One region of the Peribacillus sp. NPDC097284 genome, then DNA from elsewhere that is predicted to be linked to it. Evidence: riboswitches for the same ligand, from Rfam matches in the RefSeq annotation. Region 1 holds a riboswitch; each other region holds the start of a gene.
The links. Region 1 has a riboswitch for cobalamin ahead of metE (5-methyltetrahydropteroyltriglutamate--homocysteine S-methyltransferase). Riboswitches for the same ligand answer to the same signal wherever they lie in the genome.
Positions count from the first base shown of each region.

Region 1 (10,128 bases):
AATTATTTCCTGTTTTTCTAGTTGGTCCTAGTATCCCTTTTTAGGGTCGATGATATTAATGAAATCCTTTCCGTCTTTTAGGTAGACTTTCATGTTTTCCTCAAAGATTGAAAAGGTCCTTGGTAAATATTCGCCGCTTTTGCTTGATAGGTGCGGGGTTACCGTGACCTGCTCCATATTCCAGAATGGGTGGCCCTTCACTAGCGGTTCAGGTTCGAATACATCCAGTATCACATGAGCGAGTTCATGCTCCTGCATGACCTCTATGAGCACGTCTTCCTTGAACAGATCTCCCCGTCCTATATTCACGAAGACGGCTGTACGTTTCATTGCCTTAAAATGTTCTTTCTTTAACAAATCCTTCGTTTCATCCGTACTAGGCAAGACGCTTACGATATAATCCGCTTTAGGCAATGCTCTCTCAAGCTCCGTAAGGGCGTATAGATGATCGATGTGTTCGACGGCTTTCCCACTACGATTCACTCCGAGGGTCGTCATTCTAAAAGCCTTGGCAAGACGTGCCACTTCCCCTCCAATTGCCCCCGTTCCTAGGATAAGCATCGTTTTTCCATTCAACTCGCCTACTTCTATCTTCCGGTCCCAGATTTCTCCCGCTTCATTCTCAATTAGTTGTTTTAATTTCTTTTCATACTGTAAAAGCATGCCGATTGTATATTCAGCCATCGGGATTTTATGGATGCCCCTAGCGTTGGTCACCATGATTCCGCGTTTCTCAATGGCGGCAAAAGGCATTAACTCCAATCCGGCACTCATGACCATGATCCATTTCACGTTCACTGCCTCTTCAATGATTTCATCGGTTAAATCTTCTCCATATGTAATAAGAACTTCGGCCTCTTGGAGCTTTTCATCCGCCCAAGTTTCTTGATAAATGAATGTCAAATCGGGAAATGCTTGTGCCATCTTCTTTTGAATGTCTTCATTCGGAATGATTGTTGAAAATACTAACATGATTATCTCTCCTTTTCTTTACATAAAAAAACACGGGCACTGAATGTCCCGCGCAACTTTCTATGAGGAGGTATTCCCTTACTAAATCATATTCAGGGGTCCTCTATTTGAGTTGGACAAACGCCTCTCCCTATTAAAAAGGGCTTTATTTTAATTGATTTGGATTCAATTCGCATAATTCCCGTGGCACGAATAAACCGTCCTTACGAACCAGTATATCATCAAAGTAGATCGCTCCGCCGCCATATTCGGGTCGCTGGATCAAGACCATGTCCCAATGAGACGATGATTGATTTCCATTATCGGCCTCTTGGTAAGCTTGACCAGTGGCAAGATGGAGGCTGCCACTAATCTTCTCATCGAATAGGATATCACCCATCGGTTCCATGATATACGGATTGATTCCCAGGGCGAATTCCCCGATGTACCGGGACCCTTCATCCATATCGAGCAAACGGTTCATTTGGTCCGACTGATTGGAAGAAGCTTTCATGATTTTTCCCTTTTTAAATGTAAGGGTTATCCCCTCAAATACCTCTCCTTGATAGGCGGAAGCAGTATTGAAGGAAATCGTGCCATTGACACTGTCTTTTACCGGTGCCGTGAACACTTCACCATCTGGAAGATTGTTTTTACCAGCGCAAATGACAGCGGGGATATTTTTAATGGAAAAAGCCAAGTCAGTCCCCGGCGATATGATCCGAACTTGATCCGTTTGATCCATCCAATCCTTTAGAGGCTTCATGGACTTTTCCATTTTGTGATAATCAAGTGTGCACACGTTTAACAAGAAATCTTCATACTGCTCAAAGCTCATGCCGGAATTTTTTGCAGAACCAATGGTCGGATAATTCAGTAACACCCAGCGCCGGTTATTGACGAAGAACATGGTGGACGTTTTCATGGCATCCTCCTGAAGGCGATATCTCTCATGAGGGACACTCACTCCTCGCCCTTCGTTTCCATCGCCCGATATGATGATGACTGCATCCACATCTTCGTATTTCTTATAATTCCATTTTGATAAGGTATCGAGCTGTTCCTTAACATTCCCTTTTAGCAGATGACTGGTAATTTCGTCATCTTCAAGTTCCGCATAAGGATAGGCCCCCATTCTATAGGCTTCGTCAATCAGTTCCTTCAATAGGGCCTTTGCTGCAACAGGCCCACGGATCAAGACTCGCTCTTTCGCCTGCAGCCTCAGTGAATGATGAATCAGCTGCTTGGCAAGCTTGATAAGTCGCTCATCCTTCATTAGCCTGTACCTTATTTTTCTAGGTCACGAAGAGTTTCCAACGCTTCTTCGACGTGGCCCTTTACTTTGACTTTACGCCATTCTTTAACGATCGTTCCTTCCTTATCAATCAGGAAAGTCGAACGCTCAATGCCCATGTATTCCTTACCGAAGTTCTTTTTCAATTTCCATACGCCATATAATTCAGCGGCTTCTTGCTTTTCATCAGCAAGCAACAGGAAAGGCAACCCATGTTTTTCAATGAATTTTTCATGACGTGTTACCGGGTCCGGGCTAATGCCTATGATGACAGCATCAAGCTCTTCGAATTGTTCATTAGCATCACGGAAATCACAAGCCTCCGTCGTGCAACCGGGTGTCATGTCTTTTGGGTAAAAATATAATACAACGTGTTTACCCTTGAATCCTGATAGGGTAACTTGTTCTCCGTTGTTTGCTGGTAATTGAAAGTCTGGTGCTTTTTCTCCAATTTCGACCGTCATTCTAAACCCTCCATTTCTTTCATCATGGTAAGCGTACCCAATAATCGAAAGAAACACAACTTTCATTTCTTGTTCTTTCTTTCCTTCTGTTCAAAATCGATGACAGCCCTGATCACAAATGCCGCAGGAAGCGTATAGCCAATGAATGCTTGGATTGTCGCGATCATCCGGCCAATGCCGATTGGGGAGATATCCCCATATCCGACGGAGAACATCGTCATCGCACTAAAATAAAATGAAGTCTTCAGCTGCTCGGAAAAGGTTCCATCCAAGCGATTGCCCATATCAAGAATCACCGAATGATTCTGAAGCTCGTATAATAAATAAATCAGTGCAAAACCGACTAATAATGTCGCATATAAATTGCCGAGCCACAGCATATCTTCAAGAGAAAACTTCTTTGCCTCCGACTCAGAAAGAAATAAGGTCCGAATGCTCATCACCATGCAAAAGATAATCCCCACAATCAAAATATAAAAGGTCATCCCCCACGCCTCATTTCAAAAACAACCCACTTCCCTTATACATACTCTTTTGCGAGTCAATATATGCTCGTTTTAGGGGTCAGACCCTATTTCCCAGCTGCTGCACCATCAAGAAAACATAGATACAGCATGGGTTCTCGTGCCACATGGTGGGGGTCAGACCCCATTTCCCGACTTTTTCCTTGTTGACCCATTTGGCCGGGATATGCTAAGATGGGTTAAGTTTTTATAATATTTTGTAAATTTTAGTGTCCGTGTTTATGCGGACGGAGTTTTTTATGAATTTCATATGTGGAGATAGGTTCCTAAGCTTTTAGGATTAAAAGGGAAGTCCGGTGTAATTCCGGCACGGTCCCGCCACTGTAATGGGAATGTATAGCGCTTTTGTTTGATGCCACTGGTCCTTTTGGATTGGGAAGGCTTTTAGTGCTAAGGAAGAGTTCCCTGAGTCAGGAGACCTGCCTATTTCGACAACACTGTTTTAACCTACGGGAGATAGGGAGGTGTTAGGGACCTTATAATGATAAGGGGTATTTTCGTGCCCCTTTATTTTAAGCATTTCTAACTTTCTCTTTTGACGGTTAGGGATGCTTTTTTGTTGTTATTTCATTAAAAGGAGATGGATGTGTTGAAAAGTAGTAATATAGGGTACCCACGAATCGGTGAAGATCGTGAATGGAAACGTACATTAGAGGCATATTGGGCTGGAACATTAAACGAAACGGAATTCACGGCGCAATTGGAAGCGATCCGTTTAGGCAATTTGCAAAAACAAAAAGATCAAGGCATCGATATCATCCCGGTCAACGACTTTACGTTATATGATCAAATGCTCGATATGTCCGTCATGTTCGGCCTGGTGCCAGAACGCTATTCGGCTTATAAAGGCGGCATGGTCCCCCTTTCCGTTTATTATTCAATGGCCCGTGGGAACAAGGATGAAGTCGCTTCCGAAATGACGAAATGGTTCAATACAAATTATCATTATATCGTTCCAGAGCTAAAACAATCCCAGCTTACGTTGACAGAAAACAAGCCACTTACTGCTTACCGTGAAGCCAAGGAAAAACTAGGAATCGATACGAAGCCGGTTATAGTCGGACCTTACACATTCATTTCTTTGTCAAAAGGCTATGATAAAAAAGATCTTCCGGCCATCATCCTGAGCCTGTTGCCTTTATACACAAAAATTTTGCGAGAGCTGGAACAAGAAGGAGTGAAGTGGGTGCAGGTCGATGAACCCTCCCTTGTTTCTTCCCTTTCCAAAGACGAGATGAAAACTGTTACATACCTGTATGAAAAATTGAACGAAGCTGTCCCCAACCTGAACATCATGCTGCAAACATATTTTGATGCTGTAGAGCACTACCAAGAAGTGATTGACTTGCCCGTTCAAGGAATTGGCCTTGATTTGGTCCATGACAAAGGAAAAAATCTCAGCAATCTTCAAACAGTCGGCTTTCCAAAAGATAAAATACTTGGGGCCGGTGTGATTGATGGGAAAAACATTTGGCTTTCTGACTTGACGAAAAAAATCGGGTTGGTCGAGTCCATTACGAAACACGTATCCGAAGATCGGATTTGGATTCAACCTTCCTGCTCCCTGCTACACGTGCCAGTGACGGTTCGAAACGAGACAGAACTGGCCAGCAAAGTGAAAGAAGCCCTTGCCTTTGCTGATGAGAAACTAGAAGAAATCACGCTTTTGGTCAGAGGGAACAGCGAAGGTCTAGAATCAATCGAAGAAAAGCTGGCGGCAAACAAAGCTGCATGGCAGACCTTAAAGAATTCAAAGGCCAGAAACCATAAAGACGTTCAATCCGCTGTCGAACAGGCGAAGCAGCAATCCCATGGCCGTACCCTGCCATTTAAACAGCGCTATCAAAAACAACAGGCGTATTTCAACCTGCCCTTCCTTCCAACCACGACAATTGGAAGCTTTCCGCAGACCGCGGAAGTTAAACAGGCCCGCGGGAAATTCAAACGCGGTGAATGGACGGCTGATCAATATGAAGCATTCGTGAACGAGGAGATTAGCAGATGGATTGATATCCAGGAAGAAATCGGATTGGACGTCCTTGTGCACGGGGAGTTTGAACGGACCGATATGGTCGAGTTTTTCGGCCATAAATTGGGTGGATTCGTCTTCCTTGAAAAAGGCTGGGTTCAATCTTACGGCTCCCGCTGTGTCAAACCTCCCGTCATCTATGGAGATGTCCATTTCATCGATCCGATGACGGTCAAAGAAAGTGTGTATGCACAAGCCTTGACGAAAAAAACGGTGAAGGGAATGCTGACCGGTCCTGTTACGATTCTGAACTGGTCGTTCGTCCGTGACGATATTTCACGGGAAAATATCTGCTATCAATTGGCATTGGCCTTGAAACAAGAAGTAGAGGCACTGGAATCAGCAGGGATCAAAATGATCCAAGTCGATGAACCAGCCCTGCGTGAAGGCCTTCCATTGAAAAAAAGCGACCGTGATGAGTACTTAAACTGGGCGGTCCATTCATTCCTGATTTCCACTTCGAGCGTCGAAGACACAACACAAATTCACACCCATATGTGCTATTGTGATTTCAATAGCTTCATGGATGTCATTTCTTCCCTGGACGCTGATGTGATTTCCATTGAAACGTCCCGTAGCCACGGCGAGCTCGCTTCCGCATTCGAGGAGAAAACATATGAAAAAGGAATCGGCCTTGGTGTGTATGATATTCATAGCCCTCGCGTTCCTGCAGTGGAAGAAATGGTCGATATGATCGAACGTGGCATCAAGGTACTGGATAAAGACCAATTTTGGATCAACCCTGACTGTGGCCTGAAAACAAGGGGCGTTCCAGAAACCGTCGCTTCACTGAAAAATATGGTCGAAGCCGCAACGGTTGTCCGGAATAAGCTATTGGTCCAACAGGAAAATGACTGATTTAACAACAGGCATTCCCGTTCAACAGTCACGGACGTTTTTAACGGACCTCGTTTTTCCACCTGATACGAACCATCACAATACCATCTTTGGTGGAAAAGTGATGGCTTATGTGGATAAAATCGCCTGCATTGCAGCGATGCGCCACTGCCGGAAACCGGTCGTAACCGCTTCAAGCGACTCCTTTGACTTCCTGGCCCCCATCAAGACCGGGGATGCAATCAATTTGGAAGCCTATGTCACCTGTGCCCATCGAACGTCAATGGAGGTATTCGTAAAAGTAGAACGGGAGAACCTGTTGACTGGCGAAAAGCAACTCACCGCCCGCGCTTTTTTAACGATGCTTGCGATAGATGAAGATGGAAAGCCCATACCGGTTCCACAGGTCCAACCGGAAACGGAAGAAGAAAAACGGCAGTACGTCCAAGCACAAGCTAGATATGTCGAGAGAAAAAACAAACGCATATAAGCAAAAAAAATCCCTTCAACAAAATTGTTGAAGGGATTTTTTTTTAGTTTCCTGCTCCGCGGTACCTTTTCACACCCTGATTCCAAATGAAGATCGAGATCATGAAAAAGACGACCCCTATAACAGGTGTGGCAAATGCATACGCGTACCACTCTTCTTTTCTAAGAAAATAGGAAGCGGGATACACACCGACAAAGGCAAATGGCAGCACCCAAGTCAGAACAAAGCGGATGACCTTGTTATAAATATCAACCGGATAGCGCCCGTAGTTCCCGATGTTGTACATCATCGGCATGATGGACGTTTTGGCATCAGACCAGAAGCCGATGCTTGCAATCGCAACAAAGATGGCGGCATACGCGAGTGCCCCGCCGATTGCAAAGATGATGAAGAGAATCGGGTCATACCAAGTTAGTTCCAGGTTTAACGAAACACCGGAATAGAAGATGATGATCAAACCGGTCACGACTCCAAATAATGATTCAAGCTCAATCCGCTCTAAGATGACTTGAAACAGGCTGTGAATCGGCCTTGTTAAAATCCGGTCCATCTCCCCTTTGACGATGTAGCGATCGTTGAAATCCCAGATGTTGAAAAAGGATGAAAATAGTGCAAACGGGATAAGGAAAAAACCGTATATGAAAATGATTTCATCCCGGCTCCACCCGCTTAGGAACTCCGTATGTCCGAAGACCACTAAGATAAACACCAGATTCACGACTTGGTTCAACAAATCAGAAAGAATCTCGATGACGAAATCCGCCCGGTACTGCAATCTCGTTTTCATATACTGACTCACATATTGAAAAAACATTGATACGTAAAACATCCCATCAACCTCCCTGAATAATCAGCTGTTTTTTTGCGACTATCCATAAAACCTGGATGGGGATAACGAGAATGATGACCCAGATCAATTGCTGTAAAAGAGCCATGCCGATGTCTCCCGTTCCGTATCCATTTGTGAAAATCATACTCGGGACATAGCTGATTCCTTGAAACGGCAGAAACTTCATGATGTCCTGTGCCCAGATTGGATAAAAGCTGATAGGCAATAACAAGCCTGAAAACAAATCAACAATGACCCGTTTTGCCCGGATCAATCCAGCATTATTATATAAGAAAAATGTCGTGATTCCCGTTAGCAAATTGATTTGCGTATTGATGATGAAGCTGAATAACAGGGAAATTCCGAAAAGCCCCCATGTTGCCGGTTCATTTGGCAAATGGATGGGGAAAATGATGGCGACGAGCAGCATACCTGGAATGGAGAAGAAAAAGAAACGGAAAATCCCCTCACCCAGGCCTTGCATCGTCTTCATCCCTAAATAGTTATAAGGTCGAATCATCTCGATTGCGACCTTGCCGTCCTTGATCTCATCGGCAATCTCACGGTCAATATTATTAAAATAAAAGGCGCGCGCCATCCAGGCAACCGCCACATAGGTGGTCATCTGCATGCTGGATAACCCTTCAATGGAACTTTTCTCTCCATATATTGCATTCCACAAGAAATAATAAGCACCAATATTGATGCTATAAATTAAAATACCGGTATAATAATCGGTTCGATACGCAAGCATCATCAAAAAACGCATGCGAATCATCGCAAGATACTTTCCCATGGTCCTCTCCCTTCTTGGTAGACACATTTTTTCTGAAAGAGTCAGACCGTGCCCTCTTCGTAAATATTACGAACAATCTCTTCGATGGACGTTTCATGGATTTTGACGTCCTTGATTTTAAAATGTGAAACGACAGCGGCGACCAGCTGTGAAATATGATCACTTTCTTCTTTTAACACGGCTATGTATGCATGATTCTTTTCATCGTGCTCCCAATTGACGTGAAAGGATAACGGCAAGGATTGCAGTTCATCCAGTTCGACTGGCTCGATGAATTGGAAGTGGACCTGTTTTTCCTCTGCCCAATTATCTTTCAAGCTTTGCAATTCCCCGTCATAAATGATTTGACCTTCATCAAGCATGATCACCCGCTCGCACAAGGCCTCGATATCCCCCAAGTCATGCGTGGTCAGAAGGATGGTCGTGTTGTATCTTTCATTGATTTCCTTCAGAAACTCACGGATTTTCATTTTCACTAACACGTCAAGGCCGATTGTCGGCTCATCCAGGAAAAGCAACGGTGGATTGTGTATCAAGGCAGCAGCCAGTTCACAACGCATCCGCTGGCCAAGGGACAGCTTACGCACCGGCTTATCGAGTAACGGCCCGATATCCAACGTCTTGATTACATGTGCCATATGATCGTTATATTGTTCATCAGACACCTTATATACTTTTTTCAGCAGCCGGAAGGATTCCTGGACGGCGATATCCCACCAAAGCTGCGATCGTTGCCCGAAGACGACCCCGATGGTCTGGGTGAACTTTTCCCGTTCTTTATGCGGATTCATGCCATTGACCATGATATCACCGGACGTCGGCTCCAAAATCCCCGTCAGCATCTTGATCGTCGTCGACTTGCCTGCCCCATTTTCCCCGATATACGCTACCATCTCACCCTTTTTTACAGTAAAATTGATATCGTTGACAGCAGGCACGATTTTATAATTTCTTGTAAGTAAGTCGCGGAAGGCCCCTTTTAATCCGGAACGGCTTGAAACCGACTTGAATTCCTTCCGTAATTGATTAACCTGAATTGCATTGCTCATTATGTTATTTTCCTCCATATTCCTTGTCCTAATCAAATAGTTTAGCCAACCTCAGCTTTTTAAACAATAAAAATGCCTGGATTCAGGATATCCTGGGTTGGGCGAATTTCGACGATGTATGTATTACCTATAAAAAGGAGACTAATCGCTATGAATATAAAAAAGTTATTGCTCACGCAAATCGAAAAAATCGTACTGGAATTACGGTATGATTTCTTGTACGAGGACGAATACGACCAACTATTGTGCCAGATCGTCCAAAGGGATTCGTCCGGCTCCATCGAAAATACCCCACTAAGCTTTCATTTACATATTAATGAAGAAAAAGGAACAGGACACGCAACCTACTACCAGGCCCAAGGCGAAATCAAACGCCAAACCTTCAACATCGAAAACCCAAGCACCATCCTAGATATAATGTCCTTCATAAGTGAAACTTTGGGGTCAGACCCCATTTCCCAAACGAAATAATTCATCCAAAAAGCTGTACCATCAAGGGTTACAGCTTTTTGGATTGGGGGTCAGACCCTATTTCCCAACTCTTTATAGGAGACTAGTTCGATGTCACGCACGGCTATGGCTTTTTGGATCAATGGGTCTGTCAGGATGGCCATTTCCTTTACACGTGGCAGGGCGTAGGAGCTTCCGTTTAGTATCGATTCGTCTATATACCCGGGATGGCACATGATTTCGACTGTCTCGGAGGATAGACTTTTATCCAAGATATCAACTAAATGACCTGTCGTCAGGTCCGATCCGTAGAAATCCGTTATCAATTTCTCTGTCCTTTTCACCCCTTGATAACCATGAATTGCCCCATCCAATTTCCGAACCGGCAAGCCATGCGCTTTCGCTATCTTTTCAA
Region 1 is NZ_JBIWCZ010000004.1:2,393-12,520, forward strand. It holds gene ACIQXU_RS09930 (D-2-hydroxyacid dehydrogenase) at 28-972, opposite strand; gene ACIQXU_RS09935 (aminopeptidase) at 1,118-2,227, opposite strand; gene bcp (thioredoxin-dependent thiol peroxidase) at 2,239-2,709, opposite strand; gene ACIQXU_RS09945 (potassium channel family protein) at 2,772-3,194, opposite strand; cobalamin riboswitch at 3,477-3,674, shown strand; gene metE (5-methyltetrahydropteroyltriglutamate--homocysteine S-methyltransferase) at 3,814-6,120, shown strand; gene ACIQXU_RS09955 (acyl-CoA thioesterase) at 6,113-6,589, shown strand; gene ACIQXU_RS09960 (ABC transporter permease) at 6,633-7,418, opposite strand; gene ACIQXU_RS09965 (ABC transporter permease) at 7,423-8,214, opposite strand; gene ACIQXU_RS09970 (ABC transporter ATP-binding protein) at 8,256-9,263, opposite strand; gene ACIQXU_RS09975 (hypothetical protein) at 9,414-9,734, shown strand; partial or broken gene chbG (chitin disaccharide deacetylase) at 9,785-10,128, opposite strand, start outside.

Region 2 (10,128 bases), on a different contig from region 1:
AGTTGTTCCACTGTCATGTTATCCAACGTGGCTGTATATTTGGCCGTTCCATCTTCTTTAGCAAAAAGAGGAAGCATATCCCCAGCATGATTGGAGTGCTTTTCATCTGTTGGATTGAAGTGCCCCCCGGCTGTAGTAAAAGGCCCTTCCTTTGCATCCGCTTCACATGCTGCATTTTCATGAATATGAAACCCATGATAACCGGGTTCTAACCCTTCCAGTGCCGCTTCGATCAAGACGGAATTCTCTTCCGCGGAAAAATTGACAGTACCTAAAGTTTTACCCGCAGTATCCTTAACTTCCGCCTGTGCTTGTGGGTCCACTTCCGTTTGGGTTCCCTGTACCGGTTTTGAATCTTCCACGGTTTTGTCTGCATTCGTTGAGTTATCCTCTGAATTGCATCCATACAACAAAAAGGTGGCACATGCTGGCAACAGCAGCTTTTGCTTATAGTTCATCATCAGTACCCTCTCTCTCTCTTTCATTTATGTATAGTCTTCTTAATCATTTCCACTATTTTGAAAGGATAAACAGAGAGAGGGATAAATGGGAAAATAGATTCTATGAGCATGATAAAAAATCTAACTAATCTCACAGTAAAAGATTTTCCATACTAGTTTATTAGACTCACCTCTTATAATGGAATCACCCCAAGAATGATAGCCACGATCGTCATAACAATCGTTGTCCCACAAGCCCATTTAAATAGAAACTTTTGATGATCACCAAAGTCCACACCAACCAGCCCAATCAGAATGAATGTGGCAGGAACCAAGGGTGATAAGGGAAAACCTGTTGTGGAGTGACCTAATAAAGCGGCCCTCCCGATTTCAACTGGGGCAATTCCAAAGTTCGCCGCAGCCTCGCTAATGATGGGAATAATTCCAAAGTAATATGCGTCAGGTGAAAAAATGAAGCCCATCGGAATGCTAGTAAGTGCCACAACAACAGGTAGATGTGCACCAAGCCAATCTGGAATAACGGTCACGATGGAAGAGGCCATCGAATCCATCATCTTCGTTTCCGTGAAGACGCCCGTGAAAATACCCGCTGCAAAGATAAGTGTACAGATCATAACAAAACTATTGGCATGGCTTAATATCCTTTCCTGCTGTTCTTTTGGATTTGGAAAGTTAACGAATAATGCTATGGCAAAAGCAGAAGCGAATAAGATTTGCAGAGGCAACACTTCCATTACCAAAAATACCATTAACGCGATCGTCAATAACCAATTAAACCAAAACTTCATGGTTGTACCATTAGTAGCTTCAACCGCAGCGGCCTGTTCACCTAACCCTGAAGGCATTGGTGTCTGCAATGTAGTGATGCCCAATCTGGCTCTTTCCTTCTTCCCAAGGATATAGGCGGAAAACAGCGTCCATATCAGCCCTGCAATCATGACCGGAACGAGCGGAATGAATAAGTCTGATACTTCCACTTGTAGACTGGCTGCTGCTCTTACCAACGGGCCGCCCCAAGGGATGATATTCATGACGCCTGCAGCTAAAGCAACCACACACGCCAATATAAGCCTATTCATCCCTAACCTTATATAGAGCGGCAACATGGCTGTTACGGTGATCATAAAGGTGGAAGACCCGTCACCATCTAACCCTACTAGCATCGTGATGATGGCAGTGGCCATCACAACCTTTAGTGGGTCCCCCTTCACAAGGCTTAGTATCTTGGCAATCATAGGTTCAAATAAACCAACGTCTAGCATCAAACCAAAATATAAAATAGCAAATACAATCATAACGGCCGTTGGCGTTACCTTTATAATCCCTGCCATCATCATTTCTCCCATTTCCGACGCAAACCCACCGATCAATGCAAAAAGGATGGCAGTGAAAATGAAGGCAACCACTACAGAAAGTCGCTTTGAAATGACCAAAATAAGAAATGTAAAAATCATGCAAAATCCAAGAATCGATAACATGTAGACTCTCCCCTTACTATTTGAAATATTAACTTTCATCAAATATTTTATATTTTCTGAAAAATTAGTATTTAGTTAGTATAACACTGGGTATTTCATTAAAAAACAACTTTTTCAAACTAGATTTTTTTCTTGCCCTGAAGCATGTCTGAATCAAATACATTTAATAGAAATTGGTAAATCTGTATACTGAATAGTAAATATCAGGTAGAAAGAAGTGTTACATGTATATGGATGTTCATAAATTGGCCAAAAGGAATCTTTTCATCATGTGGTTTGCCAACTTCTTCATCGGTGGTAGCATGACGATGGTTCTTCCCTTCATCTCGTTATACATCGGTACATTTGGCAATTATTCGGCACAATATGTCCAGCATTGGTCGGGGTGGACATTCGGAATTACCTTTGTGACCGCCTTTTTATTTTCCCCCATTTGGGGACGAATCGGGGACCGTTATGGTAGAAAGAAAATCCTGATTGCCTGCGCCTTCGGTATGGGCCTATCGATTTTCTTGATGGGATTTGTAGAAAATGTCCTGCAGTTGTTCTTATTAAGAATGTTCATGGGCATATTCACTGGATTCATCTCCATGTCACAAGCTTTCATTTCCACACAGACACCTAAAGAGATTGCCGGAAGGGTCTTGGGTACTCTTCAAACGGGGAATATAACCGGCTCCCTTTTCGGACCATTGATTGGCGGCGTACTTGCGGATACTCTCGGCTACTCAACAGCGTTTAAGTTCACTTCCATCACAATTTTCGTCTCTGGACTTCTTGTATTCGCAACCAAGGAATATCAAGTTCAGCGACAAAAAGGAACAAAAGCCAGTTATTCGAGCCGGGAGGTCCTCTCGCACATTTTACGGAACCCCATTCTAGTGAATGTCATGCTCATATCAACGATTGTCCAGGTGGCTCATTTCAGCATCCAACCCATTCTATCTTTATATGTCGGGGAACTGCACGGAACTACTAATCTGGCCTTTTACTCAGGCATCGCCTTTTCCGCAGCTGGTCTCGGAAACTTATTGATGGCCAGGTACTGGGGCAGGATAGGCGACCACCATGGGCATATAAAGATTCTGGTGCTCCTTCTTTTCCTCACAGCACTCGTATATTTGCCTGGAGCTTTCATCAATCACTTTTGGCAACTTGTATTTGTACGGTTTGCATTAGGTATAGTCATAGGAGGAATTATCCCTGTAAGGATTGCCTATATCCGCCAAGAGGCTCCCGTTGCCATGCAGGGGGAAGTGCTTGGATATAATACTAGTCTCCGTTTTTTAGGCAATATCATCGGCCCGGCAATGGGAGGGATGGTTGCAGGATTTTATGGATTTTCAGCCGTTTTTATAACGACCAGCTTCCTGCTGCTGATAGCAGGACTGGTCCTGTATTTGGCGTTGCATCGCAACCCGGAGTTGGCCCGGCATTCACATTGATTAGAAGACCTTTAGCAAAAAGAAGACACCCGTTAGATGATCCTTCTAACGGGTGTCTTCTTTTTCATTCAAACTTACCCAACAAGATGGTTGAACCCTCTCTGTAACAGAACTCTTCTTCGCCTGATTTCTAAAGATTTATTTTTTTACATATTCACGATAAAATAGTATTATATACCTAGTAATATATACCTATTAAGGGGTGTCAACATGTATCCGACCTTCACATATTATGCAAAAGTTCACATCATCAAGGATCAGCGTTATTGTGAATGTGGAATTATTCATAACTACCGGGGAATATTCGAGAAAAAAGACCTGAAGAAGGTTAAGTTTAAATCGGTTTCCGATATCACCTGCAGATCTTGTCGGGAAAAGTTCTTAAACGAAAAACCTAAGTCCTAGGGATATCTATTCATTTCCTCGTCTTCCTCCTTCTGTTTTTTTAAACATTATCGTGTTTTTCTGTATATTTATAGATTTGATTCTTTTTTATGTTAAGATTATTTAAGGTGAAAATCCACAAACCAGACATATCAAGCTTTTGTCGTGGTGGGTAGATTTCCAAGATTTACTTTTTTCTTGGTTTTTTTCGCCTAAAATTAGTTTAAAAGAGGGTTAAAATGCTTTTTCCTACTATCAAAACGGATGAAAGACACATCGTAAAAGACAAACATACCTGTGTATGTGGTACGAGATACAACGTATTCGCTATGTTAACCAGAAGAGACCTTAGAAAGATCATCTTCAAGCATTACAAAGAAGTAACCTGTACAGCATGTAAATCTAGCATTATACATAAAGAAGAATAAGCAGGACATATCCCCCTCCTCTCTCTAATGCTTCTACATACTCATGCAATCAAGTCCACCCCTTTCATAGTATTATTTCATTCATCCCACAGTGTAAGGAACCGGAATTTACTTATGACTCGTAAGTTCAACAAAAAAAGACCATCTCGGGTCTTTTTTTGTTGAAGGTGGCCCACTTGGATCTTTCTATTTGGCCTAATTGATATAAATAAGGAAATTTCCATTCAATTATGAATCCATAGATAGAATAATGAAGTCATGCTATAATCTAGTACGTTACAATAGCCAATCCATACTTATATAGAGAAAAAGGAAGTGTCGTTTTGAATATATCTACATTAAAACAGGAGTGGTTTTGCAACGTTCGCGGAGACGTACTTTCCGGAATCGTCGTTGCCCTGGCCTTAATTCCTGAGGCAATAGCTTTCTCCATCATTGCCGGGGTCGACCCGATGGTGGGATTGTATGCTTCCTTCTGCATCGCCATCGTCATCTCCTTTGTTGGTGGAAGACCAGGCATGATTTCAGCGGCGACCGGGGCGATGGCACTCGTGATGGTTGACCTTGTAAAGGATCATGGCTTGAACTATTTACTTGCCGCAACTATATTAACTGGGATCCTTCAAATTCTACTGGGCGTCTTTAAAATTGGGAAGCTCATGAAGTTTATACCGAAGCCGGTTATGACTGGCTTTGTGAATTCTTTGGCCATTATGATTTTCATGGCTCAGCTCACTCATTTCAAAGGGGAAACGTGGGTCATGTATGTCATGACAGCTGGTTCACTCGCCATCATCTACCTATTCCCACGGATAACCAAGGTCGTTCCTTCCCCGCTGGTCGCAATCATCTTCATGACCATCGTGGCCGTTGCAACAGGGGCTACTGTACGGACCGTAGGCGACATGGGGCAATTGAGCGAGGCTCTTCCCATGTTCTTGATTCCGGATATCCCTTTGTCATTCGAGACATTGGCCATCATTTTTCCTTATTCCATTGCCCTAGCGTTTGTCGGATTGCTTGAATCCTTACTAACGGCTCAAATCGTTGACGAAATGACCGATACGGATAGCAATAAAAACCGGGAGGCCAAAGGTCAGGGAATAGCGAACATCGTGGCCGGTTTCTTCGGCGGGATGGCCGGATGTGCAATGATTGGACAATCCGGTATCAATATCAAATCCGGGGGACGAGGTCGGCTGTCCACTTTCGTCGCCGGGGCCTTTTTGTTAATCTTGATCGTGTTATTGAATGATGTCCTCATTAAAATTCCGATGGCCGCCCTTGTTGCGGTCATGATCATGGTTTCCATCGGGACGTTTGATTGGTCCTCCTTGAAGAGGCTTCGGATCACTCCTAAAACCGAGGCGATAGTCATGATCGTAACGGTTATCGTTGTTCTTTATACGCATGATTTATCCAAAGGCGTATTCGCCGGGGTACTCTTGAGTATGATTTTCTTCTCGGCTAAAATTTCAAAAGTGTCTGTCGAGAAAACAGCGGACAACCAGGATCGGCAAATCACTTATCGAATAAAAGGCCAGATGTTTTTTGCATCGGTCCAGGACTTCATTTCGAAGTTTGATACGAAGGAAAAAGCAGATTCCATCATCATTGATTTTTCCAATTCGAAAATATGGGATGCCTCGGCTGTAGGAGCCGTCGAGAAAGTCATCTTAAAATACAGAGTACAGGGGAAAACGGTTCAAGTGCTTGGCCTTGATCAGGAAAGTTCTCAGCTGCTAAAGAGCCTCGCCTCATATGAAAAGTAAAAGGATGCATGGCTCCCCTGCATAAATTCTTGCTGAACCGCCAAACTAGAGTGAATGATACTCTGGATTGGAGGGAAAATCATGTCATCCGAACAGGATTATACTGCAGCAGATTTATCACCTGACCTTCTCAATGAGTTAAAACTCTTTGAAGGAAAAATACGTGAGGAATCAAACAAAGAGCTTATCGTGATTGCGTATGAAAAAGAGAAAGAAGCGTTGAATTGAAAAAAGGACTCGAAGCCACTTTCAAAGTGGCATCGAGTCCTTTTTTTATTACTTAGCGAAGATATCTGTTAAAACTGGTACAATTTGTTTTTTACGTGATACGACGCCTTCCAATACAGCAATGTTCTTATTCAATGTTACGTTATACGCTTTCTCCACTGCATCCGCTGATGCTCCTAGAGCCAAGGCAACGGAATCATTCGTTAAGATATCCGTTACGACGAATAAGAATAAATCCAATTCTTTCGCGGCAATAACTGCATGAATCGCTGCTTCAATTTCTGATTGCTTTGCAAGCACTTCATTCGGGTCAACAGCATTCACTTGAGCAATCTCAACTTTTGCCGTTCCCATTGAAAATTCTTTTGCATCAAGTGTGATGAGCTGATCGATGGTTTTGTCACTCAGGTCAGCACCCGCTTTTAGCATCTCCAAGCCATATGTTTCAGCATTCACGCCAGCAATTTCCGCTAATTCCATAGCAGCTGCGACGTCTTGCTCCGTGCAAGTAGGCGATTTGAATAATAAAGAGTCGGAAATGATGGCTGAAAGCATAAGTCCTGCAATGGCTTTAGGCACTTCAATTCCGTTTTCTTTATAAATCTTATTTAAAATAGTAGCCGTGCAGCCAACTGGTTCTGCGCGGTAATATAAAGGATCACTTGTTTCGAAATTAGCGATACGATGATGGTCGATGACTTCCAATACGCGTACCTGGTCAATGTCTTCGGCACTTTGCTGACGTTCGTTGTGATCGACTAAAATCACGCCATCCGCTTCCCCAGCCACTTTTTCAACAAGGCGGGGTGCTTCGAATTTAAATTGGTCCAACGCATATTGTGTTTCACCATTCACTTCACCAAGACGAACAGGTTCAGCTTGGATGCCCAGCTGCTTTTTTAGGTCAGCATAAGCGATTGCTGAACAGATAGTGTCGGTATCCGGATTCTTATGTCCAAAAACTAATATTTTTTCCACGATTTTTTCTCCTTTTTCCTAAATGATTTGGCAGGGATTTTTCTTTTCATAACCAGAATCCCTAGTTTTGCTATGCAATTTATTTTAACACAAAAACCCTGACATTCCGCGATGGAATTTTGTATTCCTCCCTATATTCTTTCATCATCCTCTTCCTTTATCCGACCTTGTCAATAGATATGAATCAGTTTTTCACAAATATATATGTTGAATTATCAGCATGGATGGCTTACGATAATATAAGCATACATACTAGATATTGACTTTTCTAACAACATAAATAACTATATATAGAATTATTAACCAAGGTGCCAGAGATGGCTGAAAAGGGAATCCGGTGTGAACCCGGAACTGTCCCCGCAACTGTAAATGTGACGAAATGAGAAAACCACTGTATAGCTCTCTATACGGGAAGGACTCAAAGTAGGATGATCATGAGTCAGGAGACCTGCCTGGTTTTTTCAAGTTTCTTATTCTTCGGGGATTGAGATGATGAAACGATAGTGTAACGGCTATTTTTTCATGGCTCTTTTATCCTATCGTTTGATCCGCTCAATTTATTGGGCGGTTTTTTTTTATTCGCGTACATTTAAGAGGAGGAACATTTATGACTCAAACATATAACCCTACCATAAAAAATGACACAGAAACAAATTCAATCCAGCTGGACATGTTATCCAAGGATTTCGAAGGCCGTCTTGATATGGAAAAGTTCAAAAAGCGTTTTACTAAATGGCTCGATCGAAAAGGTGATGCTTCAGAAGAACAAACATCGAAAAAGTTGATCCAGCTTGCACTTGAAAGTGTCGATATCGATGCCCCAGACTGGACATTCGTCGCCGCAAGGGAACTATTGAATGCCATGTATCGTGATGCCCAAAAGAACCGGGGCTATGAAGGCCGGAACTATGGACCTTTCTATGAATTGATTCAAGAACTCTCTCAGCAGCATGAAGGCCAACGTTACCCTGTTTATAAAGCAGAGCTTCTCAACTCCTACACAAAAACGGAAATCGAAGAATTGGGTTCGGTCATCGATCCGGAAAAAGATAAACTATTTTCATATATCGGAATCTATCTTTTGAATGATCGCTACTTGGCCCGTCCAAAAAAAGACAAGGTCTATGAACTTCCCCAGGAGCGCTTCATGATCATTGCCATGGAAATCATGAGACTGGAAAAAACGGAACACCGACTGCAGCTTGTTAAAGAAGCCTACTGGGCAATGTCGAACCTATATATGACGGTAGCGACCCCTACCCTCTCAAATGCCGGAAAGACACACGGGCAATTGAGCTCATGCTTCATCGATGCAATCGAGGATTCAATCGACGGAATTTATCAATCAAACTATGATGCCGCAAAAGTTTCCAAGTTCGGGGGCGGCGTTGGTCTATATGTCGGGAAAATCCGTTCGCTTGGTTCTGATATCCGCGGTTTTTCCGGTAACAGTTCAGGCACGACTCCCTGGATTCGCCTCTTTAACCAAACGGCCGTCAGCGTCGATCAATTGGGGCAACGTAAAGGCGCAATCGCCATCTATCTGGATGCGTGGCATAAGGACATCATGAGCTTCCTTGACTTGAAGACGCAAAACGGCGACGACCGCTTAAAGGCGCATGACATCTTCACGGGCGTCTGCATCCCCGATTTATTCATGGAAGCCGTGCGTGACCGGAAAGATTGGTATCTCTTCGACCCGCATACCGTGAAGCAAACCCTTGGGTTCTCCCTCGAGGATTTTTATGACGAGAAAAAAGGGGATGGCAGTTTCAGGGACCATTACGCCCTTGCTGTAGAGGCGGCGGAGAATGGCATACTTCCAGGCTATAGTTTCGAGAAAATCAAAGCGATGGACATTATGAAAGGCATCATGATTTCACAATTAGAAGAAGGCGTACCCTATATGTTCTACCGGGACGAAGTGAACAGAAAGAACCCGAACAAGCATAAAGGGATGATCTATTGTTCTAACCTTTGTACGGAAATCGCCCAGAACTTAAGCCCTTCAACGATCACCGACGAATATGAAACGGAAGATGGCGATGTCGTCGTAGTTCGCAAAAGCGGGGATTTCGTTGTCTGCAACCTTTCTTCCATCAACCTGCCTCGCGCGGTGAACAGCGATGTATTGGAGAGACTGATCCCGATTCAGATCCGCATGCTCGATAACGTCATTGACGTGAATACCTTACCGGTCAAGCAAGCTTCCATTTCGAATAAGCGCTACCGCTCAATCGGCTTAGGAACTTTCGGGTGGCATCATTTACTGGCGACGCAAAATATCTACTGGGAGTCCGATGAAGCCGTTCAGTACGCCGATACCTTATATGAGAAAATCGCTTATTTAACCATTAAAACATCCAATGAATTGGCCAAGGAAAAAGGAACCTACCCATACTTCGAAGGGTCCGATTGGCAAACGGGGGAGTATTTCGACCTTCGTGACTATAGAGATCCAAAATGGTTGGAATTAAAAGAAGAAGTGCAGCAGTATGGTACACGAAACGGCTATTTAATGGCAATCGCCCCCAATTCATCGACTGCCAAAATCGGTCATTCCACGGATGGCATCGACCCGTTATATGAAATCGAGTTTTATGAAGAAAAGAAAAACTTCAAATTTAAAGTGACAGCGCCTGGATTGACGCCCACTACGTATGAATACTATAAAAAAACGCGCTTCCATTTGGACCAAAAGGAAAGCATCAAGCAAAATGCAGCACGTCAACGTCATATCGACCAAGCCATCAGCTTCAACCTGTATGTACAAAACACGATCAAGGCTAAAGTGTTATTGGACATACACCTAACAGCATGGGAAAGCGGATTGAAATCGACTTATTATCTTCGTTCCACTTCATCCGAATACGACAATGCCTGTGAGAGCTGCTCCAGTTAACGAGTGGGAATGGAATTTACTTTATTGAAGGAGATTTTACAGATGACAAACC
Region 2 is NZ_JBIWCZ010000007.1:120,781-130,908, forward strand. It holds gene ACIQXU_RS14385 (superoxide dismutase family protein) at 1-461, opposite strand, end outside; gene ACIQXU_RS14390 (CitMHS family transporter) at 635-1,939, opposite strand; gene ACIQXU_RS14395 (MFS transporter) at 2,170-3,384, shown strand; gene ACIQXU_RS14400 (SulP family inorganic anion transporter) at 4,520-5,968, shown strand; gene ACIQXU_RS14405 (hypothetical protein) at 6,050-6,196, shown strand; gene ACIQXU_RS14410 (manganese-dependent inorganic pyrophosphatase) at 6,245-7,174, opposite strand; cobalamin riboswitch at 7,463-7,644, shown strand; gene ACIQXU_RS14415 (ribonucleoside-diphosphate reductase subunit alpha) at 7,782-10,076, shown strand; gene ACIQXU_RS14420 (ribonucleotide-diphosphate reductase subunit beta) at 10,119-10,128, shown strand, end outside.
Region 2: linked by a shared signal. The riboswitch ahead of ACIQXU_RS14415 (ribonucleoside-diphosphate reductase subunit alpha) and the one ahead of metE (5-methyltetrahydropteroyltriglutamate--homocysteine S-methyltransferase) in region 1 are both predicted to bind cobalamin.

Region 3 (10,128 bases), on a different contig from region 1:
GACTCTCCCTGTGGAGACGGAAGGCGCTTTTCAAAGGCTATTCGAACTTGGAATCGATTTAGGCATCGATAAGGCGGGGAAAATTTGGATTTTGGACATTAACTCCAAGCCCGGAAGAAAGATCATCCAAACACTCCAACCAGAGTCCATGAAAGAAATTTATCAAGCCCCGTTCAAATATTGCCAATATTTATCCGAACATCTTCTGAAAGCAGGTGAATGACCCATGCGAAAGACATACCCTGCAGAGATTGCCAACATCCCCGGCCACGTCCTTTTTTATCCGTCTGACCTTGGGGAATTGGGGGATATCGAATTAATTTATTTTGGGCAGCATTCCTGCCCTGCAGCCGTCAAGCCAAATCCAGCCATCAAGCAATCCATCGTACTCTCGAATAGTCTTGCCGATTCTTTGATGTTCAACGAGATCGATACTCCCCTTCATTTATTTATATACGGGAAGAGCCTTCATATCGGCCCACTCATTGGAATTTTCTCATCAGGCTTCACAGGCATTTCCAATAAACCGCTTGGGGAACGTTCCGGCTTTTTTTCGAAATTACTTTCTCTCAGTCAAACAACCGGTTGTATCCCCTTTGTTTTCGGTGAGAATGTCATCAATTGGGATCAAGAAACGATTAAAGGATATGTATATGAGAAGGAAAACTGGCAGATCAACGAATTCCCTTTTCCCAACGTCGTATATGACCGGCTCCCCAACCGAATGACGGAAAACCGTGAGGGGCCAAAGGAAGTGAAGCAAAAGTTCCAAAAGGAATATAAGATTCCTTGGTACAATCCTGGTTTCTTCAATAAATGGGATGTTTACGAACGGTTGAATGCGGATGATCGGGCTTTGCCATTTTTACCGGAGACCTACCCTTTTCAATCTCTATCCGTCGTCGAGACGCTTCTGTCGCATTATCGCCAAGTCTATATCAAACCCATTCATGGTAGCCTTGGCCTCGGCATTCATCAAATTCTGTATGATAAGCATGAAAATGTCTACTATTGCCGGTATAAAAATGAGGAACAGGAAAACAAATTACAAAAGTTCTCCACACTCGAATCCATCCTCAAACATGTATTTCATAATCGACCGCTTGAGAACCTGATCGTTCAACAAGGCATCCCGTTAATCCGCTCTTCAAAGCGGCCAGTGGATTTCAGGGTCCATACGAACAAGGACAGCAATGGGGTTTGGCAAGTGACGGCCATCGCCGCAAAAGTTTCCGGGGCTGGCAGTGTGACGACCCATATTAAAAGCGGCGGGGTCATCAAGACGGTTGCCGAACTATACGGAGATGACGAAGAAGCTAAACGGATCGAGGAAAAGCTATCAGAAGCCGCTCTTATATTAAGTGAAAGCATCGAGGAGCACCTAGATGGCATCATAGGAGAAATCGGCTTCGATTTCGGATTGGATAAAAAAGGGCAAGTATGGATGTTCGAAGCTAATTCTAAACCAGGCCGTTCTATCTTTTCCCATCCAAAGTTAAAGGAATTTGAACTTTTAACCAGGAAGCTCAGCCTTGATTATGCCATTTATCTTACCGAACAGACGATTTCACAAACGATTGGTACACAGAAATGAACATTTTTTATGATGTTCCCTCTGAGAGATGGAGCCATAACGAGGAAGATATGCAGCTATATGCGGGAGCCGCGAATGAGGAAATCCCTTTTAAGCAGGACACCCAGGATCAGACACTTTTTCCGATTACTTTATTTCCGGGAAACCGGGTGCTAGTCGTTGGTATCTTGACCTCTCTAGATCCAAAGAAGGAATCAGGTATAGGGGGGAATTTGACACTTTTTCAGAATTTATCTCAATATTTATCGAATCATGGGATATTGGCCTATGTATTCACGGTTGAATCCTTGCTTTCCAACTACATGAAAGGCTTCATCTTTTCTTCACAAACGAACACATGGAATGAGGTAAAATTACCACTGCCCGATATCGTTTATAATCGCATTCCCAAAAGGGGATTCGAAGCATCGGAAAGTTTTCAAGAACTCCTTTCCTTTTTTAAAGAACATCGCATCACTTTATTCAACCCTCATTTTTTGGATAAGTACTTGATGTACGAAGCATTGACGGAAGATGGATCTCTAGCCCGCCATCTTCCATCGACCATAGACCTATCCGACCCTACCCAACTAGCGGACTTCTTACATTTCCACAAACATATTTATTTGAAACCATGCAAAGGAAGCCAAGGTAAGGGCATCTACACCCTGCTAGAAAAACCTGATGGCACCCTCCAATTCAATAGCCTGAAACATCAGGAATTGTATTCTGATTTCTCCGCGTTTTGGGAAGCCAATAAGGCGTCGCTCAAAAAGAGGGGGTATCTAGCCCAACGAGCGGTCATTCCAAAGAAACTGAATGGACACCGATACGATTACCGTATTCTTGTTCATTATGAAAATGGGTTTTATAAAGTGACCGGCAAGGGCGTGAGGATGTCGCAAACCCAGGAAATCACAACCCATACACCAAGGGGGGGAAAGCTTTTTCCCTATCAGCAGCTACAAACGAGGCCGTTAAACAGGAAGTTGGCGAACATTGCGCAAAGATGTGGAATCATCCTCTCCAGGAAGTTTGGCTTTCTTGGGGAATTCTCCATTGATATCGGGGAAGATACATCCGGTGCTCTATTCATTTATGAAGTCAATTCAAAACCCATGCAATTTGATGAAGAGGAAATTGAAGCGAGCCGCCTACTACATTTAAAAAACCTGTTCATTGAATTAACTTTTCCGAATCACATAAGAAAATAACCTCCATCCTGCTTTTTCCATTATAATGAAATGAGAAACAGCGATATGGAGGTTATACATATGATTACGCATTTTCAATGGAAGCCGTTGCACAAGAATTTACCTGGCTGGAAGATTTCCTTTTACTTCAATAAATTGGCCGTCCAAGCCCTCTATCATAAAGATGGGTCCATTGAGTGGTTAACCAATCCGCCTGTAGAGTCAGAGGAAGAAAAACTCAAGGGCATGATTCATGATTTAATGGTGTACCACGTGTACGACTAAATAGAATAAAGAATCCCTCTTTGGCTAACACTAATAAAAAGCCAAGGAGGGATTTCATTTGGATAAAGAAAAGATTACATTTCTGAAGGATACCGAGTATGACGGTAAGGATTCTGTATATCTCGATATCGACCGTATCATCAATGAAGGACTTGCTGGCGGAAACGTCTATGAAGCCGCGGACACCTTGAACATTGAGGAAGCCCATGACTTTCATGATGAAACGGAACCGAACATCAATAAAGATTGAAAACAAGGGCTTCCCTTATGGGTGGCTCTTTACTTGATTTCTTGATAGCCGAATATTTCTAGATTCACTTGGCTAAAGGCTCTTTCAAGATTTGCTTCGTATTCTTTCCTATCTTCTACGTTTTTGCCATGAACCTGGATTTCCTCAATCAAGCTTGCTCGGCAATCATCTAAAGATATCATTTCTTCCACACAAAAGTTACGCATGATTTGCGCTTTTAAATAGTCCGTAAAATGCTCAACTGTACCAAACAATGATATGGCCCCCTATGATAGCTGTCCTGTCTAATTAGCAGGATTCTTTTTGAATGTTGTCCAATATGGACTTGTAAAAAACAAAAAACAACTTCCCATTCAGAAGTTGTTAGAGTGCAAACGAAACATAACAAAAATGACCATGATTCCCCATTTTTCTACAAAAATAAGAAAGCATGTTCTTGCTAATTTTTCGCACTTAACACCCCCTATCCTCGTAGGTTTCTGGCGTTGTGCTAAAAACGGGCAGGTCTCCTGGCTCATGATCATCGCTTTTCGAACCTTCCCATCTTTTCTTGCAAAAAAGACAGTGGCATTCCTTCGAATCGCTCTCATTTACAGTTGCGGGACAGCGTCGGATTCTAACCGACTTCCCTTTTAAGCAGATAAGCTACACTTTCTTATCTGCACCCATTTCTAGACGAAATACTATTTTTCAGTTTAACTGTATCAAATTTTCACTAGGATTACAATGAGGCTCCTGCCTTGTTCTTGGGCCCTATCTATCCTCTTTCCTCCTATTCATCATTTCTTCCTGTCCTCTGAATACACCCTACTCTCTTTCAGTATCGATGTAATGATATGCTCCGAATCCCATTCATGACCGGATATCTCGATAAGCGGATACCGATTAGGCAACACGTTTTGCTGAATTTCATGGACTTCCAATCCTTGATCATGCAAACGCAGAATTTCACCGCGCAGATTTTCCAAGTAACTGAGCTTTCTTCCAAACATTTCCTTTCCGTTCGGGACATATCCGGCATGGCAGCAAAAGACCTCTTTAAAATCATACTGAAGCAGTTTCTTGATGGATTCCATGATGACCGGGATAGATTCTTCCCTTAAAACGAGCTTCGTTTTCGGCGTTACAAACAGGTCACCCGAAAACAGCATACCATTACTATGGTTCAGGTAAACCATATGGTCCCTCGAATGCCCTGGCGTAAAGATTGGCTCCCATGTTTGAGTGCGTGAATGGACGATCCCTCCTAATGGTTCTGCCTTGAAGGCATCCCTATCTCCCCAAAAAACTCTACGATAATCGGGATATTCTGCATCCTTTGCACAAATATCGAGGGACATCGGATGAATATAGATGGGAACGTTCCTATGTTCCTGTATCCATGCGGCCCCACCCGTATGGTCCTCATGATAATGCGTCAGCGCAACCATATCGTAATCAGCGGTTTCAAAGAATGGAGTAAGTTCCTTCAACAAGATTTTTGCCCCCGTATCAACTAACATGCCATCGGTTAAGAACACATTCACGCTCATGCCTGATTTGTTTCCTTCCGGTGTCCCTTTTACGCAAACCACATCGTTTATCGTTTTCATTTCCAGCATGACTTTCCACCCCAATCATTTTTTTGGAAAAACTCATCATCCTTTATTTTCTAATTTACTTACAATAAATGTATTATCTCTCCATACTTTTTACAAGTATAATATTTTTTCTAATGATGGGAGTGATCAAAGTCCATATTCTTACGCAGACAGGCCATGTAAGATCCGGGACGTTCCGTGTAACTTAGCAAATGGCCACTATAATCTGGGCAAGTAGATCGTTTGATTCATAATCTTGATAAAATTCAAAAAATAATTGACATTACTGTATTTAACAAATAATATAGATTATATTAAAAAAATAATAAAATACTAAAATAGTAATTAACTTATCAAGAGTGACTGAGGGACCAGGCCCTATGACGTCCGGCAACCGCCCCACATCGGGAATGGTGCCCCTTCCTGCAGAATGAAATACCATTCTGAAAGATAAGACGGGATATAATTTCGCTGCCTCTTTCTGAATGATAGAGGTAGCTTTTTTATGTATAAGGAGGATAGCATCATGATTGAAATTCGTTCAGTTCGAAAGGAATATATCTCGAAGAATACCCGAGTTATCGGAGTGGATAATGTATCTTTAACCATTCAAACGGGAGAGGTTTATGGGATTGTCGGGTATAGCGGCGCGGGAAAGAGTTCATTGATTCGCTGTCTGAATCTTCTTGAGCGTCCGACCAATGGTAGCATCATCATCGATGGCGTCGACTTAACAACCTTATCAAGCCAGGAGCTTCGCAAACAACGCCAGAAAATCGGCATGATATTTCAGCATTTTTCCCTAGTCAGTTCCAAAACGGTTTTTGACAATATCTCCTTCGCCTTGAAAGCCGCCCATCAACCAAAGGAGGTCATTACTAACCGCGTTCTGGAACTTTTGGATATCGTTGGCCTTCGGGATAAAAAAGATGTTTATCCGGCTCAACTCAGTGGCGGACAAAAACAGCGGGTAGGCATTGCACGGGCCTTAGCGAATGACCCTACCGTCCTATTATGTGATGAAGCGACATCAGCCCTTGATCCAACCACTACGAAGTCGATCTTACAGTTGTTGAAAAAGATCAATAAAGAACTGGGCATCACCATCGTGTTGATCACCCATGAAATGGAAGTGGTCAAGGAACTGTGCCATCGTGTCTCCGTCATGCAAGATGGACGAATTATTGAAGATGGCCCTGTTTATGAAATATTTTCACAACCCAAACAAGAACTGACTAAGCAGTTCATCAGTAGCGTGTTGGATTTTGAACTTCCTCCCCACCTTATTAGGGAAAACAAAGGAACGATTATCAAAATACAATTTGAAGGGCAAACCGCTGGTGAATCGATTCTCTCGGATACTCTACAAAACTATTCTGTCAGAGGGAATATCCTGCACGGGAAAATTGAATATATCCAGGATCTTCCTCTAGGAATCTTGATCATCGAATTGATTGGTGAGCTTGAAGAAGTGCAAGTAGCCCTTGAATACATAAGAAGCCGGACCCAATCTGTGGAGGTGTTAAAGCATGTCACTGCTTGATTCCATCATCAATATTTTGCCTGACCTTAATAAAGCCTTTCTGGAAACGATTTATATGGTCGGAATTTCCCTTGCGGTTGCCCTCCTGATTGGACTGCCTCTAGGAGTGTTGCTGTTTACGACGACCAGGAATTTGTTCTTTGAAAATATCACGTTGAATCGATCCCTCGGTTTCGTGGTTAATCTAGTCCGCTCGATTCCGTTTATCATTCTTTTAGTCGCTTTGCTTCCTTTAACCGAATTCCTTACCGGGTCAACAATTGGACCGCTAGCGGCTTCCGTTTCCCTATCAGTCTCCGCCATTCCTTTTTTCGCTAGGATCGTAGAATCTGCATTGAGGGAAATAGATAAGGGAGTGATCGAAGCCGCCATTGCAGTGGGCGCTTCCCCATGGATGATCATCAAGGATGTGCTTCTTCCTGAAGCAAGGCCTGGAATCATCCAAGGCGTGACATTAACGACGATATCACTCATCGGCTTCTCGGCTATGGCAGGAACAATCGGCGGAGGAGGAATCGGTGACCTCGCGATTCGTTTCGGCTATTACCGTTATGACAACACGATCATGATCACAACGGTGGTCGTTCTGATCTGTCTTGTCCAAATCATCCAAATGATAGGCGATAAGGCCTCTCACTATGTAAACAAACGATAAGATTCATAATGTTAACGATGACACTACATTAAACAAGGAGGAATTTTTCATGAAAAAAATCACTTCATTATTATCTATATGTGCATTAGCCCTTGGGTTGTCAGCTTGCGGAAATGACGATGCGACAACTAAAACGGAGGACAAAAAAGAATTAAAAATTGGGGCAACGACTGGCCCTTATGCCGACATGGTCATAGAGGCCATACAACCCGGACTTGAAGACCTTGGCTACAAAGTGGACATCGTCGAATTCAGTGATTATATCCAGCCGAATAAATCACTTGGTAATGGTTCGATCGATGCCAACCTCTTTCAGCATAAAGTGTATATGGATAATTTTTCAAAGGAACATGACTTAGAGCTCTCTGACCTTATTATTGTTCCAACGGCACCGATGGGCATTTACTCCACGGAATACAAATCATTGGCCGATATTAAAAATGGTGCGACCATCGCCGTTCCCAATGACCCAGTCAACCTCTCCCGTGCACTTAAAGTTTTATTGGATGAGGGCCTGATTGAAGTGGATCCGGATGTTGACCCATTAAGAATATCTGAGAAAGATGTAACAAAGAATCCGAAGAACATTCAATTCGAACCACTGGAATCGGCACAATTACCTCGTGCAACGGACAGTGTTGACCTATCGGCCGTTCCTGGTAATTTTGCGATTGCCGCCAAAATGGACCTTCAAGATGCTCTTGCATTAGAAAACATGCCAGATACGTATCGCAATGTCGTGGCTGTAAACACTAAGGATAAAGACGCCCAATTTGCAAAAGATATCAAATCAGTTGTAGAAAGTGCCGAATTCGAAAAGGTGATTGATGACAAGTTCCAAGGCTTCGGTAAACCCGATTGGATGAAATAAGGAAACAGCAAGTATGGGTCTGCTCCTGTCTGGGGCAGGCCTTTACTGATTAACAATACCTATGAACGCAGTCATTGTTTTCTTTTCCGCTTTGCCCTTTTTGGATATAATGGAATGGAAAGAAGGTGAACATGATGCTTAATAAGCTTAAACATACATTCCCAAACTCCCTTTCAGATAAAAAGGATGCACAGGACATCTCGGCATATTTCTGGTTGGAAGATCCATTCGGCCATACAATTGGCATTCCCCGCTCAGACATATCGGCGGAGGAAATCCGTTTGCTTACGCTACTCTTTGACACTCCATCACTCCAAAGTCCAAACACCTCCACTACCCAAACTACTTGGAATGATTTTTTATTTGGGCCGCGTGCCTCCCAGCCCCTAACGAACTGGGAGAATGTCCGGTTCACCTACTTTAACCTTGCCCATGGGGATTTTTCACACGATCATTTCGAGGAAGCGATTCTCTCATTCGTACCATCCGATTCCATCCTGGTCTGGGAGAATGAAACGGCGGGAACCTTAATTGAATCAGACATGGATGAACCCTTATCGACGCATGATTTTCTCGCCATCTCATCCACACTCGAGAGTGACTTTTACGTAAAGATCAGGGTCTATGCCGGTCGATTTCACCCTGTCGATGCGGACCTTCATCACCATCTGATACAAGAGAGAAAATGTTTCACACTTTCTTTGCTCCATCTATCCGATGTTAAGGTGACGGAATTACCCAATATTATCCCCTACGCACTCATGAATGCCTGTACTGACATGGATAAAAGATGGTACATCAATGAATTGCTTGGCAAGACGCGGCAGGATCATGAATTGATCAAAACGGTTAAAACGTATATCGAATGTAATTCCAACGCCTCATCGGCAGCTAAACAACTTTATATCCATCGGAACAGCCTGCAATACAGGATAGATAAATTCGCTGAAAAAACAGGACTGGATGTACGGAATTTCCCGCATGCTTTGGCTGCCTACCTCCTCATTCTCTTAAATGAGAAAAAAGGATAATTATCCCTTTTGTGCAGTGTGCCCATATTTATTTCAGCATTGATAGAGTAGACTATAAATATCATTACGAATTTAGGAGTTTAAGAGGAGGAATAGTTCATGGCAGAGTTAGTATTGGATCATATCTTCAAGATTTATGATAATAAGGTGACAGCCGTTAAAGACTTCAACCTTAGCGTGGACGATAAGGAATTCATTGTTTTCGTCGGACCCTCGGGGTGTGGAAAGTCGACCACTTTAAGGATGATTGCCGGCCTTGAGGACATCTCCCAAGGGGATCTTTTTATAGATGGCAAGCGGGTCAATGACGTGCCTCCAAAAGATCGGGACATTGCGATGGTTTTCCAGAACTACGCTTTATATCCTCATATGACCGTCTATGACAATATGGCTTTTGGACTGAAGCTAAGGAAAACGCCGAAGAAGGAAATCAAGCAACGCGTCCATGATGCTGCCAAGATCCTTGGACTTGAAGACTTCTTACAACGGAAGCCTAAAGCCCTTTCTGGCGGGCAGCGCCAGCGTGTGGCACTTGGAAGGGCCATTGTCCGGGATGCCAAAGTCTTCTTGATGGATGAGCCCCTTTCCAACCTTGATGCAAAACTTCGGGTACAAATGCGCGCAGAAATCGCGAAACTGCACAAACGGATCAACACAACAACCATTTATGTCACCCATGACCAAACAGAAGCCATGACCATGGCCACACGGCTTGTAGTCATGAAGGATGGTATCATCCAGCAAGTGGGCGCACCGAAGGATGTCTATGAAAAGCCTGTAAATGTTTTCGTAGGCGGATTCATCGGCTCACCTGCCATGAACTTCTTTACGGGTACCTTGCAGGATGGATTCATTCAAATTGGGGAGCAAACACTTGAGGTGCCTCCTTTCAAAATGGATACGCTTCGTAATCAAGGCTATATCGGAAAAGACATCATTCTTGGCATCCGGCCTGAGGACTTTCATAACGAAGAAACGTTCATTTCCGCATCGCCCACTTCAACATTCACGGCTCAAGTCGATGTGGCCGAGCTAATGGGTGCCGAAATCATGCTCTATTCGACATTCGCCGGACAGGACTTTGTTGCCCGGGTGGATGCCAAACATATCATCCAGGCTGGTGATGCCATTGACCTGGCCCTTGATA
Region 3 is NZ_JBIWCZ010000007.1:62,817-72,944, forward strand. It holds gene ACIQXU_RS14080 (YheC/YheD family endospore coat-associated protein) at 1-223, shown strand, start outside; gene ACIQXU_RS14085 (YheC/YheD family endospore coat-associated protein) at 227-1,594, shown strand; gene ACIQXU_RS14090 (YheC/YheD family endospore coat-associated protein) at 1,645-2,787, shown strand; gene ACIQXU_RS14095 (YheE family protein) at 2,848-3,051, shown strand; gene ACIQXU_RS14100 (hypothetical protein) at 3,110-3,301, shown strand; gene ACIQXU_RS14105 (hypothetical protein) at 3,331-3,555, opposite strand; cobalamin riboswitch at 3,784-3,985, opposite strand; gene ACIQXU_RS14110 (MBL fold metallo-hydrolase) at 4,081-4,902, opposite strand; SAM riboswitch class I at 5,229-5,338, shown strand; gene ACIQXU_RS14115 (methionine ABC transporter ATP-binding protein) at 5,408-6,424, shown strand; gene ACIQXU_RS14120 (methionine ABC transporter permease) at 6,411-7,079, shown strand; gene ACIQXU_RS14125 (MetQ/NlpA family ABC transporter substrate-binding protein) at 7,129-7,950, shown strand; gene ACIQXU_RS14130 (PucR family transcriptional regulator) at 8,085-8,981, shown strand; gene ACIQXU_RS14135 (ABC transporter ATP-binding protein) at 9,081-10,128, shown strand, end outside.
Region 3: linked by a shared signal. The riboswitch ahead of ACIQXU_RS14105 (hypothetical protein) and the one ahead of metE (5-methyltetrahydropteroyltriglutamate--homocysteine S-methyltransferase) in region 1 are both predicted to bind cobalamin.